DNA from 4 places in the Streptomyces sp. NPDC001822 genome. Region 4 is predicted to be linked to each of the others. Evidence: riboswitches for the same ligand, from Rfam matches in the RefSeq annotation. Region 4 holds a riboswitch; each other region holds the start of a gene.
What was found. Region 4 has a riboswitch for cyclic di-AMP ahead of ACFYY2_RS26665 (M23 family metallopeptidase). Riboswitches for the same ligand answer to the same signal wherever they lie in the genome.
Positions count from the first base shown of each region.

Region 1: it holds a riboswitch for cyclic di-AMP, as region 4 does, so the genes downstream of both, ACFYY2_RS29905 (C40 family peptidase) here and ACFYY2_RS26665 (M23 family metallopeptidase) in region 4, are expected to answer to the same signal.
Region 2: it holds a riboswitch for cyclic di-AMP, as region 4 does, so the genes downstream of both, ACFYY2_RS30950 (transglycosylase SLT domain-containing protein) here and ACFYY2_RS26665 (M23 family metallopeptidase) in region 4, are expected to answer to the same signal.
Region 3: it holds a riboswitch for cyclic di-AMP, as region 4 does, so the genes downstream of both, ACFYY2_RS06350 (NlpC/P60 family protein) here and ACFYY2_RS26665 (M23 family metallopeptidase) in region 4, are expected to answer to the same signal.

Region 1 covers NZ_JBIATW010000017.1:41,421-44,693, forward strand. The annotation lists gene ACFYY2_RS29890 (helix-turn-helix domain-containing protein) at 1-241, opposite strand, end outside; gene ACFYY2_RS29895 (ATP-binding protein) at 474-905, shown strand; partial or broken gene ACFYY2_RS29900 (LysE family translocator) at 1,072-1,191, shown strand; gene ACFYY2_RS29905 (C40 family peptidase) at 1,330-1,800, opposite strand; cyclic di-AMP (ydaO/yuaA leader) riboswitch at 1,804-1,976, opposite strand; gene ACFYY2_RS29910 (hypothetical protein) at 2,341-2,649, opposite strand; gene ACFYY2_RS29915 (ATP-dependent Clp protease proteolytic subunit) at 2,657-3,273, opposite strand, start outside.
Region 2 covers NZ_JBIATW010000018.1:112,101-115,373, reverse strand. The annotation lists gene ACFYY2_RS30960 (TetR/AcrR family transcriptional regulator) at 1-338, shown strand, start outside; gene ACFYY2_RS30955 (hypothetical protein) at 517-747, opposite strand; cyclic di-AMP (ydaO/yuaA leader) riboswitch at 1,104-1,288, shown strand; gene ACFYY2_RS30950 (transglycosylase SLT domain-containing protein) at 1,293-2,144, shown strand; gene ACFYY2_RS30945 (hypothetical protein) at 2,393-3,010, shown strand; gene ACFYY2_RS30940 (SIS domain-containing protein) at 3,081-3,273, opposite strand, start outside.
Region 3 covers NZ_JBIATW010000002.1:432,805-436,077, forward strand. The annotation lists gene ACFYY2_RS06340 (NlpC/P60 family protein) at 1-9, opposite strand, end outside; gene ACFYY2_RS06345 (hypothetical protein) at 367-720, shown strand; gene ACFYY2_RS06350 (NlpC/P60 family protein) at 828-1,982, opposite strand; cyclic di-AMP (ydaO/yuaA leader) riboswitch at 1,981-2,139, opposite strand; gene pcrA (DNA helicase PcrA) at 2,396-3,273, shown strand, end outside.
Region 4 covers NZ_JBIATW010000013.1:113,441-116,713, reverse strand. The annotation lists gene ACFYY2_RS26670 (GntR family transcriptional regulator) at 1-654, opposite strand, end outside; gene ACFYY2_RS26665 (M23 family metallopeptidase) at 879-1,634, opposite strand; cyclic di-AMP (ydaO/yuaA leader) riboswitch at 1,647-1,816, opposite strand; gene ACFYY2_RS26660 (M16 family metallopeptidase) at 2,006-3,273, opposite strand, start outside.

The sequences.
Region 1 (3,273 bases), on a different contig from region 4:
CCGATCCGGCGAGCGTCTGGAGCAGGGAGCGCAACTGCCCGTCGTCCACGCCGTAGACGTCCAGTAACCGCGTCACGTCGTCGGGGGACACCCCGCTCGCGCCCGTCTCGATCCGGCTCACCTTCGACTGGTGCCAGCCCAGCATTCCCGCGGCTTCCCGGCTCGTGAGTCCGGATGTGTGACGCAGACCGCGCAGTTCTTCGCCGAGTTTGCGACGGCGTACGACCGGGCCGTTGCGCACGACGGCCTCCCTCCGTTGTACGGAGAGCCGGCCCCCGTTCGGGGGCGGCTCGGAAAGTGGCCAGTGTGGCGCCCGGTCACTGCTCGCGGGGCATGGTTCACCGGAATGGGCGACAGATATATGCATATCTTGGTGGATCGCAGTTACGGACGGCCTCGGGAGTGGCAGTCTGGCGCGAACCACAATCCGGACCGGTCGCGGACCGGTCGGGACGGGAAGGGACGGCGACGCCATGGCAGACCATCAGGAAGCAACCGTCACCTTGCCGAGCGACCCGGTCTCGGTGTCCGCGGCCCGGGCCCACGTCGCGCGGGTGCTCAGCGAGTGGGGCCTGGCCGAGGACAGTGACCTGGCCGACGCGGTCCGGCTGATCGTCTCGGAACTGACCACCAACGCCGTCCAGCACACGTTCGGTCTGTCACCCACGTTCACCGTCGCCCTACGGCTCGACCGGGACGAGGAGCTGTACCTGGGCGTGACGGACAGCCACCCCCGCTGGCCGCAGAAGCTGCCCGCGGCGGTCCGTCAGGACAACGGCCGGGGCATGGTGATCATCAGGTCCCTCGCCAAGGAATGCGGTGGGAGACTCAGCGTCAGCCCCACGCCCGACGGGGGGAAGACCGTGTCGATCGCCCTTCCCTGGGCCGTTCCGGCGCAGGCCTGACGCCGGGTCATGGTGGGCCGGGGCGGCCGAAACCGCTCCGCAGCAGTGCCGGCAGCGTGGCGGCGGTCGCCGTGTTCTCCGTGACTCGCGCCTGCCGCCACGGCGGCCGCACCCGTGGGCGGTTCGCAGTCCGTGACCGCCGGCTCCACGTCCGGGTGGGCGCGCCGGAACGCGGTCGGGGCTGCTCGTGCGCACCGCCCTGGCGGTGGCCGGGCTCGCCGCCGTGCTCGTGGCGATGCCCGTCCTCCTCCGCGCCGTCCAGCTGCTGGGCGGGGCGTACGTGCTTACCGCCCGCGCCATCGAGGGCGGCAGCGGCACGGCGCTCACCGCGCTGGGACTCGTGCTGGTGACCGGGCCCCTGCTGCACGGAACGAGGTGGGGAGCGGTGCCGGCGCGGAAGGCCGGCACCGGGCGGACGCAGGTGTCAGCGGACCCTCCCGTACCAGACGCTGTTCGACCAGATCTTCTCCAGCCGCACCACCGCCCCGGTCTTCGGCGAGTGCCAGATCCGGCCGCTGCCGGCGTAGATCCCCACGTGGTAGACGCTGCGTCCCGCGTGAAAGAAGACCAGGTCGCCGCGTTTCCGCTGCGACCTGGAGATATGGCGGGTCTTGTTGTACTGCTGCTGCGCCGTGCGGGGGAGCTTCTTGCCCGCTTTCCGATACGAGTAGAGCGTCAGCCCGGAACAGTCGAACCGGTGCGGGCCAGTGGCGCCGTATCTGTAGGGCGCGCCCTTCTTGGAGGCCGCGATGTCGAGAGCCCTCGTCGAACGGCTCGCGGCCTCGGCGTCGTCGACGACGCCCGGGGCCAGCATCGTGGTGCCTACAGCGAGAGTGAGAACCGAGGCCGTACCGACCCGGGCGAACAGAGACGGGACATGAACCTGCGCAGTCATGCGCAACCCTTCGTCAGCCGCCTGTGAAGGATGACCTGTCGGGTTCGGGCTGGCGAAGTTGCCCGGCCGCGCAAGGCGGCTTCACCCCGAGGACCGTCCGGATGTCCGGGCGGCCCGTTGTGCTCGGGTCCTCCACTCCTGCCGATCCACTTCTGTCGACCAGGCATCCGGACAGCGGCAGGACTCGGCGTCCGCCCGGACCGCCCCGCCGCGGCGGCGGGGGCTTGTCGTCCCAGGGATCTTTACGCACGCGCTGCCGGATTTCCTCGCTGAAGCTGCGATATGTGAGAGTCGTCACCACTGATCCGTTCGGGTGGACGGGGCGGATCCGGTGACCTCGCGGCCGTGCCGGACCAGCCCCGTACCAGCGATGGAACGACCGATTTCGTTCACTGTCCGCGCTGGGTGCGCAAGTTGGGCTGTCCCTCGGGAGGGGGACCTTCTACGCCGAACGAGCGAGGAAAACTCATCGGCTCGTCGGGCGTGTCGGGAAGGTCGCCGCAATGGAGTCCTCTGCGTGGGCGTCGGGCGCCCCGGTGTTCAGTGCGACGACGCCGGCGGTACGGCGACCCGTCCGGCCCGCCGCTCCCCGTCCAGCAGCCGTAACGCCCTGGCCAGCGTCTCCGCGTGGATCCGGGACTCGCCCCGCTCGTGCATCAGCGTGAGCGCGTCGCGCAGGGCGGCCGCCCGGGAGGCGAGCGCCTGCGCTGCCCGCAACGCTCCGTAGGTGTCGCCGCCGCGGGCGGGATTGATCCGGCCGAGCTGGTCGAGCGCTTCGAGGTAGCAGTCGATGAACTCCGCCTCGGCGCGGGTGAGTGCGGGCAGTGGCGGGAACTGGGGTGTGAGCATCGCTTGTTCACCTCGCGGGGTGCGGCGGCTGGGACGGAGTGCGGTTCTCCACGACGTGGTCCACCAGCCCGAACGCCAGGGCGGCCGGGGCGTCGAGAATGGTGTCCCGCTCGATGGCGGCGCTGATCTCCTGTGCGGATCGCCCTGTGTGGCGGGCCAGCATCGCCGTGAGCAGCTCGCGCTCGCGGGACGACTCGCGCGCCTGGATCTCCAGATCCGAGGGCTGTCCCCGCACCGGCTCCTCCAGAGCGGGTTGCTGAATGACTACCCGGGCCCCGGGCAGCGCATGTCGGTGGCCGGGGGAGCCGGCCGCCAGCAGCACCGCGGCACCGGCACCCGCTTGGCCGATGCAGAAGGTCTCCACCTCGCAGGCGAGGTAGCGCATGGTGTCGTAGACCGCCGTCATGGCGTGGAAGGTGCCGCCGGGCGAGTTGATGTAGAGCGAGACCGGCCGGTCCGGGTCCGCGTGCTCCAGGTACATGAACTGGGCGATCAGGTCGCTCGCCGCGGTGTCGTCGACCGGTGTGCCGAGGAAGACGATCCGCTCCGAGAGCAGCTTGGAGTACGGGTCCATGGGCCGGGATCCGTATGCGGTGCGCTCGGTGAACTCGGGGAGGACGTGAC
Region 2 (3,273 bases), on a different contig from region 4:
TCCTCCGCCGCTACGAGCAGCAGGGTGTCACCTGCCCGCTCGGCGTGCTGATGACCGAACTGGGCCCCAGCACCCCCGCCGCCCAAGCGCTCACCGCCCGGCTGCTCGACCAGTGGCAGGCCGCTCTCCGTCGCGGTGTCCGGCGCATGCAGGACAGCGGTGAGATGGACGGAGGGCTGGACGCCGATCGCACGGCGGCAGCCCTGCTCGCCGCGGTGCAGGGGGGTGTGACCATCCTGATGTCCACCGGCCGGGTCACGCACCTCGAAGCCGCGCTCGACAGCACGCTCGGTCTGCTGCGGGCGACGGCCCCGGGGGCACCTCTGCGCGAGGTGTGACGGCCCGGCCCCGCACCCGAGGCGCCGGCTGTCGCCCGAGAGGACGAGGGAGCGCCCCGCCGGGACCGTGTGCCTGGCGGGGCTCCCGGGCGGCGTACGTGGCGGAGGCTCAGGGTGCCGCGCCCTTCCCGTCGTGCCGGTCTCGCGCGAGGAGTGGTGCCCCTGTCCGCCCGGCCGCTCAGTGCGGCCGCCAGCTGAGCTTGCCGCCCCCCACCCACCGGACGGCCGCCGGGTCGTCCAGGTCGTGCACGGGGATTCCGGCCTCGGCCGCGGCGATGAGCACGTCGGTCACTGCGGTCGCGGTTCCGATCACCTCCCCGTCGATCTCCACGATGCGGAACGGGGGGTCGCCGGGCTGAACGGGCAGCACGGTGATCCGCGGGTTAGGGAACTGAGGGGTGTAGGTCATGCGGGATCGGTTCCACGGGACCGCACTCCCTATGCCTGAATGAAGCCCTAGTGAGCCTTATGCCCGATTTGGCACCTTATTTGGAATTGATCCCGTAATCCATAAAAGACCATTTCATGCGACCTGGGGACCTTCGAGAGGGAGCAAAACGCCCTTTTCGGACTCCGTGACCAGCGTCACCCCAAACGCCCCGGACGCCGGAACGGCCTCGCCGGTTCCCTTGTGTCCCAAGAAGAACCGGAGGCGCCGTGTGCGATGGATTACAGGAATTTCCGAAATTCGATCTTGCGATTGAATTTGGATCATTACTCCGGGCTTGTTCCTTTCGCTATTTCTCGCCTACGGTCACCCTCATTCCGGATGGAACGCCGAATCCTGCCGCCGTCCGGTTACCCGACCACTTCTCGTACGGCAGGAGCGGGGGACCCAAGTAAGCGCCGGCCCGGTATCCGGGACGGCTCGGGGTGAAGTCGCATGTCATGCGGCCGGGCATCTCCAGCTCGAACCCGACAGCTCACTTCGTAGGCGACGGAGAGGAATTCAGCATGCCCGGTTTTTCCAACCACCGTCGTTCCAGGACCAGTTCGCTGAAGCGCGGCGTCATCGCCGTGACCACGGGCGGAGTCGTTCTCGCACTCCCCGTGATCGGCGCCACCGGTGCCTTCGCGGCCCCGGCCCAGCCGGCCGCCGCTGAAAAGACGGCGACGTCGACTGCCGCTTCCGCACACGGAATTGCGGCAAAGCACGCAACGCCCAGGCACTATTCCGTCGTCGTCGGCGACACTCTTGCCAAGATCGCTCGCGAGCATTCGGTCCACGGCGGCTGGAAGGCTCTGTACGAGAACAACAAGAAGGTCGTCGGAGCGAACCCCGACCTCATTCACCCCGGCCTTGAGCTGACCCTCGGCGGCAAGCACTGGAAGAAGGCCGCGGACAAGCCGGCGAAGGCCCACAAGCCCGCCAGGGCCGAATCCAGGTCTTCCGACCGTGCGGACCGTTCGGAGCGCAGGAGCGAGCTCGCCGCACAGGGCGCACCCGCTGCCGAGGCGGCCCCCGCCGCTCAGCGGACCGCGTACACCAACGACCTCGACGGCTGGATCAAGGAGTCGCTGGCCGTCATGGCCGAGCACGGCATCCCCGGCACCTACGAGGGCATCCACCGCAACATCATGCGTGAGTCGTCCGGCAACCCGATGGCCATCAACAACTGGGACTCGAACGCCGCTGCGGGCATCCCGTCCAAGGGTCTGCTGCAGGTCATCGACCCGACCTTCCGGGCCTACCACGTGCCCGGCACGTCGCTGGACAGCTACGACCCGGTCGCCAACATCACGGCCGCGTGCAACTACGCCGCCGACCGGTACGGCTCGATCGACAACGTCTTCGGTGCCTACTGAGCCTCCGGTGACGAATGACCCTCCCGCACCCGGCGTGTGAGGCAGGGGCAGGAACAGAGGGTGGTACGGGTTCGGCGGAACCCGTACCACCCTTTCTTCGTGCACGGCGCCGGGCGGGGCGGGGACCAGGGGCGCGGGGCGGATGGTGCGGCGGGTGGCGTGGCACTCACCCCACGCGGGTGATCCGGCACGGGTGTCCGGCCGCGGCCGACTGGTCTCGTACAGGTTCGTCGTCCATACTGCCCGCCGTGGAGCAGCGCATAGATTCCAACACCAAGCCCGAGTTCGCCGCGGGGACAGACCCGGCGTACATCCCAGGCCTGACGGCCCCTGCCCCCGCGCGGGCGGAGGCGGATGCGGAGACGGCCGACGCGGCACCGGAGGATGCCCGCAGGTCCGACGAACCGGACGCCCGGGACGCGGCCGACGTCCAGGACGCGGTGGTCGCGCAGCCGGCCGGCGACCGGGCGGACGGTCCCCGGACTTCCGACGACGCGGTGCGAGGCGGCGAGGCGGTCACCGACGACGAGGGCGCTGCCGCCGTCACCGGCGCAGCGGGCGCGGACGAGCCGGGCGCGACCGGCGGCGGCCCTGTCTTCGAGGTCAGCGACCGGCGTGGATCCATCAGGGTGGACGCCGAGGGTGTCCGCTTCCGGCTGGACGACCAGGAGGCGGAATTCGACTGGTCCGAGATCGGTGCGGTCGAGGTCACGACCGGCCGCTTCGGGCGCCGGTTCACCGTCACGGTCCACCTGTCGAGCCGCCGGTGGTTCAACGCCGAGGTCGAGGCCGATGCCCGGGGCCGCCTCAAGGAGTGGACCGCGGAACTGGACGCCGCGCTGGACGCCCACTTCGAAGAGGGCTGACCGGGGCTTCGCCCACGGCCGCGCACCGGGCTTTGTACGAGCCTGGTGCGCGCTGTGCCGTGACGCGGGGTCAGGCCCGCTCCGTCCCGTCGAGCACCACCGACCGGGTCAGATGGCGCGGCAGGTCCGGGTCGAGGCCACGCGCCGTCGCACGGGCGACGGCCAGCCGCTGTACCCGGACCAGATCGGCCAGCGGATCCAGGTCGCTCTCCACCCAGCGCGCACCCGTCGCGCGCACCTGCCCGGCCAGACCCTCCGGGGCG
Region 3 (3,273 bases), on a different contig from region 4:
GGCGGCCACGGGGGTGGTGCGTCCTTCCGTTCGACTGCCCGCCGGGGAAACCGGCGGGCCCGCCCGGGTCCGGCGGCGGGCCACCACAGGGGGAGTGGCCCGCCGCCGGATTTCCTGGCGGGGCGACCGGGGTGCCGCCCGGTACGGGGGCGGCGGTAACGAATCGGTCACCTGGGACGTGACGCTAAACCCGGGGCACGGGGAAGAGGCGTAATGACAGCTATTGCCCTCAGATGCAGTTTCGTTTCCATGGGATGACCGGGAAATTCAAGCGGAGTCCGGCAATTCGCGCAGTCCTCGCGCCAACTCATCGTTAAGTCATACCTGGCCGAAGAGTGCTGATATGGCCGCGGCTAGGCTGCGGCCATGGACGTACTCATCAATGTCTTCGTGGCCTTGCACATCATCGGGATCGCCTCCCTGCTGGGCGGATTCCTCACCCAGATGAAGGCCATGGGCGCGGGCACGGCCCGTTTCGTCCCCGCCATGCTGCACGGCGCGCTCACCATGCTCGTCACCGGTATCGCCCTCGTCGGGCTGAACCAGGCCGACGACCAGCACGTGAACAACGTCAAGATCGGGATCAAGCTCCTGATCCTCGTCGTGATCCTCGCGCTGGTCTACGTGAAGCGCGACGACGAGAAGGCCGGCAAGGGCGCCTTCGCCGCGGTCGGCGGGCTCACCGTCGCCAACATCTTCATCGCCACGCTCTGGACCTGAGCGGCCCGCGCGGACGGAGGAGGGGCCCGGGGATCTCCCCCGGGCCCCTCGCGCGTGTGGGGCCTCCGTGAGCCGTGCGCCCGCCGCGCTCCCGGAGGGAGCGGGTCTCAGGCCGGGCGCACGCTTCCGTAGATCGGCATGTAGTAGATCGACTCCTCGCGGACGTTCGCACCCGGCTTGGGCGCGTGGATCATCATGCCGTCGCCCTTGTAGATGCCGACGTGGCTGATGTCGTCGTAGAAGAACACCAGGTCACCGGGTTTCAGGTTCGCCGTCGCCACCCGGGTGCCCACCTCGACCTGGTCCCACGTCGTGCGGGGCAGATTCACCCCGGCCGCCTTCCAGGCTGCCTGGGTGAGCCCGGAGCAGTCGTACGAGGACGGGCCCGTCGCCCCCCAGACGTACGGCTTGCCGATCTGGGCGCGAGCGAAGGCCAGGACCTTCTCGGCCTTCGAGGCGTAGCCGCTGTCCGAGCCGGTGCCGGAGCCCGAGCCGGTCGTGGTGCCCTGCCCCGCGGTCCCCTCCTTGGCGCGCTCGGACTCCGCCTTGTCGGCGGCGGCCTGCTTCCGGGCCAGGTCCTCGGCCTTGCGCTTGGCCTCCGCCTCCTTCTTGCGTTCCAGCTCGGCGAGCCGCGCCTTCTCCTCGGCGGTCAGCTTCGACAGCAGCGAGCGCGCCTCGGTGAGCTTCGTCTGCACCTGCTGCTTGCTCGTGCGCAGCGAGGCCTGCGACTCGGTCAGCTTCTCCAGGCTCTTGGTCGCCTCGACGCGCTTCGTCGCGGCTTCCTTCTGCTGCGTGCGGAACTCGTTGACCGTCTTCTGCTGCTGGCTGGTCATCCGGGCCATCAGCTGGTCCTGGTCGAAGTACGACTGCGGGTCGTCCGCCAGGAAGAACGTCGCCGTCGGGGCGATCGCGCCGCTGCGGTACTGGGCGGCGGCGTAACTGCCCAGCTCGCGGCGCGTCTCGTTCAGCTTGTCGGCCCGCTGGGCCGCCGCCTCCAGGAGCGCGTCCACCTTGGAGCGCTGCTCGGCGGACGCGGACTTCGCCCGGTTGTATTCCTGCGTCGCGGTACCGGCCTGCCGGTAGAGGGCGTCTACCTTCTTCTGTACTTCCTCGATGCTGGGCTTGGGCTCCGCCGGGGCCGCCGTCGCGCTCTGGGTGGAGAGCAGGGTGACGGAGGCGAGCGCCGCGGTCGTGAGACCGACGGCAGGGGTGGTCGTGCGCACCCGGGTGCGCGGCTTGCGATGCGACGCCAAGGCCGGCATCTCCTTCCGTGGACCGCCTACCGGGTTAGCTGTCGGGTTCGGGCGGAACGGAAGGCTGCCCTACGGCCCGGTGGAGACGGGCCGATTCACCCCGGTGATGCGTGTGGGTCCCCGGTTCCGGGCACCTCGCGGAGCACGGATTCGGCGGGGGTGCCCGTGCGGCGTGGTTCGCCTGAAGTGGGTTCGGGACACCCGTCGGAGCACGCTAACCAACCCGTGGTGCTCCTGTGAAGGTTGATGGCCGATATGCCCGATACATTTCCGTGACCTTCTGCGGCAGCCGGTCCGTCGGGCCGGTACAGCCCTCCGGAACTCACGCACCGTGGGCGAACCGTGCCGGTGAGCGCACAGTGGGGGTCCGTGCGGCCGATCCGGCCCGGGCTGTCGGTGCGGCCGCCTAGACTCGTGAAGCGATGAGCAGCCTCTTTGACGACAGTTTCCTGACCGGCCTCCAGAACGCTGAGGAAGGCCCCCCGCCGCCCCCCGAGGAGCACGCGCCCGAGGCGGTGCCGGAGGGCCTGTTCCAGGACGTCTTCGACAGCCCGCCGCCGCCCCGTGACGCGTACTACCGCGACGGTGCCCCGCGTCCCGTCGTCGACTCCGCGGCGCTGCTCGACGGGCTGAACACCGAACAGCGTGCCGCCGTCGTGCACGCCGGGTCCCCGCTGCTCATCGTCGCCGGAGCCGGTTCCGGCAAGACCAGGGTGCTCACGCACCGCATCGCGCACCTGCTCGCCGAGCGCGGGGTGCACCCGGGCCAGATCCTCGCGATCACCTTCACGAACAAGGCCGCGGGCGAGATGAAGGAGCGCGTCGAGGACCTCGTCGGCCCGCGCGCGAACGCCATGTGGGTCATGACCTTCCACAGCGCCTGCGTGCGGATCCTGCGCCGCGAGTCCAAGCTCCTCGGCTTCACCTCGTCGTTCTCGATCTACGACGCCGCCGACTCCAAGCGGCTCATGGCGCTGGTCTGCCGTGATCTCGACCTCGACCCGAAGCGCTACCCGCCGAAGTCGTTCACGGCGAAGGTCTCGAACCTCAAGAACGAGCTGATCGACGAGGAGACCTTCGCAGGTCAAGCGACCGACGGTTTCGAGAAGACGCTGGCCCAGGCCTACGCGCTCTACCAGGCGCGGCTGCGCGAGGCCAACGCCCTGGACTTCGACGACATCATCATGACGACGGTGCACCTGCTCCAGGCGTTCCCCGACGTCGCCGAGCACTACCGCCGGCGCTTCCGCCACGTCATGGTCGACGAGTACCAGGACACCAACCACGCCCAGTACACGCT
Region 4 (3,273 bases):
GGTTCCGCCCCCCGCGCGGCCGGACCGGTCCGTGCGGCGCAGCCGGTGGGCGGCCGTGACCCGCTCGGCGTGCTGGACGGCGAGCGCCCTGGCCCGTTCGGCGTCCCCGCGCGCCACGGCGTCCACGAGGGCTCCGTGCTCGGCCCAGGATTCCGCGGGCCTGGCCGGCTGCTCCACGGAGTACATCCAGGCGATCTTGTGCCGCAGCTGCGTGAGCAGCGCGATCAGGGCCGGGCTGCCCGACGCCTGGGCGAGCGTCTCGTGGAACCAGCCGCCGAGCGAGCGCAGGTCCTCCCCCTCACCTCGCCGCACCCTCTCCTGACCCAGCCTGACCAGGCCCCGGAGCACTTTGAGGTGCGCGTCGGTGCGGCGCTGCGCCGCGCGCGCGGCGCCCAGCGGCTCCAGCAGCATCCGGATCTCCAGGAGGTCGGCCGCCTCCTGCTCCGTGGGTTCGGCGACACAGGCACCGGCGTGCCGGCGGGTGACGACGAAGCCCTCGGACTCCAGGGTGCGGAGCGCCTCGCGCACCGGGACGCGGGAGACGCCGTAGCGTCGCGCGAGCACCTCCTCGGTGAGGCGGCCGCCGCGCTCGAAGACACCGGAGACGATGTCGTCACGGATCGCCGTGCATACCGACTGCGCGGGAATGCGCATGTCCGAACCTCCGCCTTAATCCCCGCGAAACGCGGCCGATCGACGCCTGTTCCGTGACTCTATTGCAACCGGACGGAATTTCCGACGGCGGGGTGGAATCCATGGATATCTTTTGGCTGGAAGTCAGTTCTGCGCGGCCCGGAGACACCGCGGCAACCCGGGGTACGACGAAGGCCCCGGCGCGTGCCGAGGCCTTCGTCGGAGCGGTGCGGGCGAGCCCGGGGTCAGACCTGGACGCCGTGGGCGCGGAGATAGGCGACGGGGTCCATGTCCGAGCCGTACTCGGGGGTGGTGCGGGCCTCGAAGTGCAGGTGCGGTCCGGTGGAGTTGCCGGTCGAGCCGGAGAGGCCGATCCGCTGCCCCGAGCCGACGCTCTGGCCGACCGAGACGCCGATCGAGGAGAGGTGGCCGTACTGGGTGTACGTGCCGTCCTTCATCCTGAGCACGATGTTGTTGCCGTAGGCACCGCCCCAGCCCGCCTCGACGACCGTGCCGGCACCGACGGCGACGACGGGGGTGCCGGACGCGGCCTGGAAGTCCACGCCGGAATGGGTGCCCGAGGACCAGAGCGCGCCGCCGGACTTGTAACCGGTGGTGACGTGCGAACCGGCGACCGGGAGGTGGAAGGCGTTGAGACGGGCGCGCTCGGCGGCGCGTGCGGCACGCGCCTTCTCCTCGCGGACCTCCTTGGCGCGGGCCTCCGCCTTGCGCTTGGCCTCGGCCTTCGCCGCGGCGACGTCGGCCTGGTGCTGCTGCGCCTCCGCCTGGGCCTCGATCTGTGCGGCGAGGCTCGTGTCGAGGGCGACCGCCTGGGCCAGGCCGGTGCTTGCGGTGACCTCGGAGTCCGCGGCGAGCGCCGGGGAGGCTGTGGCGCCGATGACACCGGTGGTGGCGAGGGCGGCGATGCCGGCGACCCGGGCGCCCCTGCGCGTCAGGCGGCTCGGGGCACGGTGCTTCCCGGCGGCACGGATGAACGCCATGAAGTGGCTGGTCCTTTCCTTCCTTCTCGCCTACCGGGTTAGCTGACGGGTTCGGAGCAGGAAGGTCTCCTACGGGCCCCTCTCGTCTCGTGCGAGACGCAGGGATCCGATTCACCCCAGGGACTTCATGGGTCCCCGGCTCCCCAGGCTCGCGCCTGACGGGGACTCGGCGATGGCTGTCCGGAGCCGCGGTCGCGGCTCGTGTCCGGCGGACAGCCGAGCCGACGCTAGGACGGGCCCCTCGCCCGCACCAAACGGAAAGCATCTTTTGTCGGACATCCCACAGGATGAACGCGCACTTCTCTTGATAAATCAGACAAAAGACAGGACCCCGGCGGAGTGCCCGCCGGAGTCCCGAATGTGCCGGACCGTCAGCCGCTGACGACCGTCACCTCGCCGATGCCCAGCTCCCGTACCGGGTCCGCGATCTGCGCGGCGTCACCGACCAGCACGGTGACCAGACGGTCGACCGGGAAGGCGTTGACCACCGCGGCGGTGGCCTCGACCGTGCCCGTCTCGGCCAGGCGCGCGTACAGCGTGGCCTGGTAGTCGTCCGGGAGGTGCTGCTCCAGCTGGTCGGCCAGGGTTCCCGCGACAGAGGCCGCCGTCTCGTACTTCAGCGGGGCCACGCCGACGAGGTTCTGCACGGCGGTCTCACGCTCAGCGTCGGTGAGCCCCTCGGCCGCCAGGGTGCGCAGGACCTTCCACAGGTCGTCGAGCGCCGGCCCGGTCGACTCCGTGTCCACGGAGCCGCTGATGGCGAGCATCGCCGCACCGGTGGAGCCGGAGGACGAACCGGGGGCCGTCGAACGCAGCACCTGGCCGAAGGCCCGGACACCGTAGGTGTAGCCCTTCTCCTCGCGCAGCACGCGGTCCAGCCGGGAGGTCAGGGTGCCCCCCAGGCAGTACGTGCCGAGGACCTGGGCGGGCCACACGCTGTCGTGCCGGTCGGCGCCGATCCGCCCGATGAGGAGCTGGGTCTGCACGGCCCCGGGTCGGTCCACGATGACCACACGGCCGGTGTCGTCGGCGGTGATCGGGGGCACCGGGCGTGCCTGGACCGTGTCCCCCGACCAGTCGCCGACGGTGTCGGCGAGCAGTTCGTCCAGATCGATGCCGGTGAGGTCGCCGACGACGACCGCGGTCGCGGTGGAGGGACGGACGTGCGCGTCGTAGAAGGCGCGGACGGCCGCGGCGTCGATGCGCCGCACCGTCTCCTCCGTCCCCTGGCGCGGACGCGACATCCGGGCGGTCGCCGGGAAGAGCTCCTTGGAGAGCTGCTTCGCCGCCCGCCGGGCGGGGTTGGCCTGCTCGTGGGGGATCTCGTCGAGCCGGTTGCCCACCAGGCGCTCGATCTCGCTCTCCGCGAAGGCCGGGGCCCTCAGCGCCTCGGCGACCAGGCCGAGCGCCTTGGCGAGCCGGGAGACCGGCACCTCCAGGGAGACGCGGAGACCCGGGTGGTCGGCGTGGGCGTCCAGGGTGGCGCCGCAGCGCTCCAGCTCGGCCGCGAACTCCTCCGCGGAGCGCTTGTCCGTGCCTTCGGACAGCGCGCGGGCCATGATCGTGGCCACACCGTCGAGGCCCTCGGGCTCCGCGTCCAGCGGCGCGTCGAGGAAGATCTCCACGGCGACGACCTGCT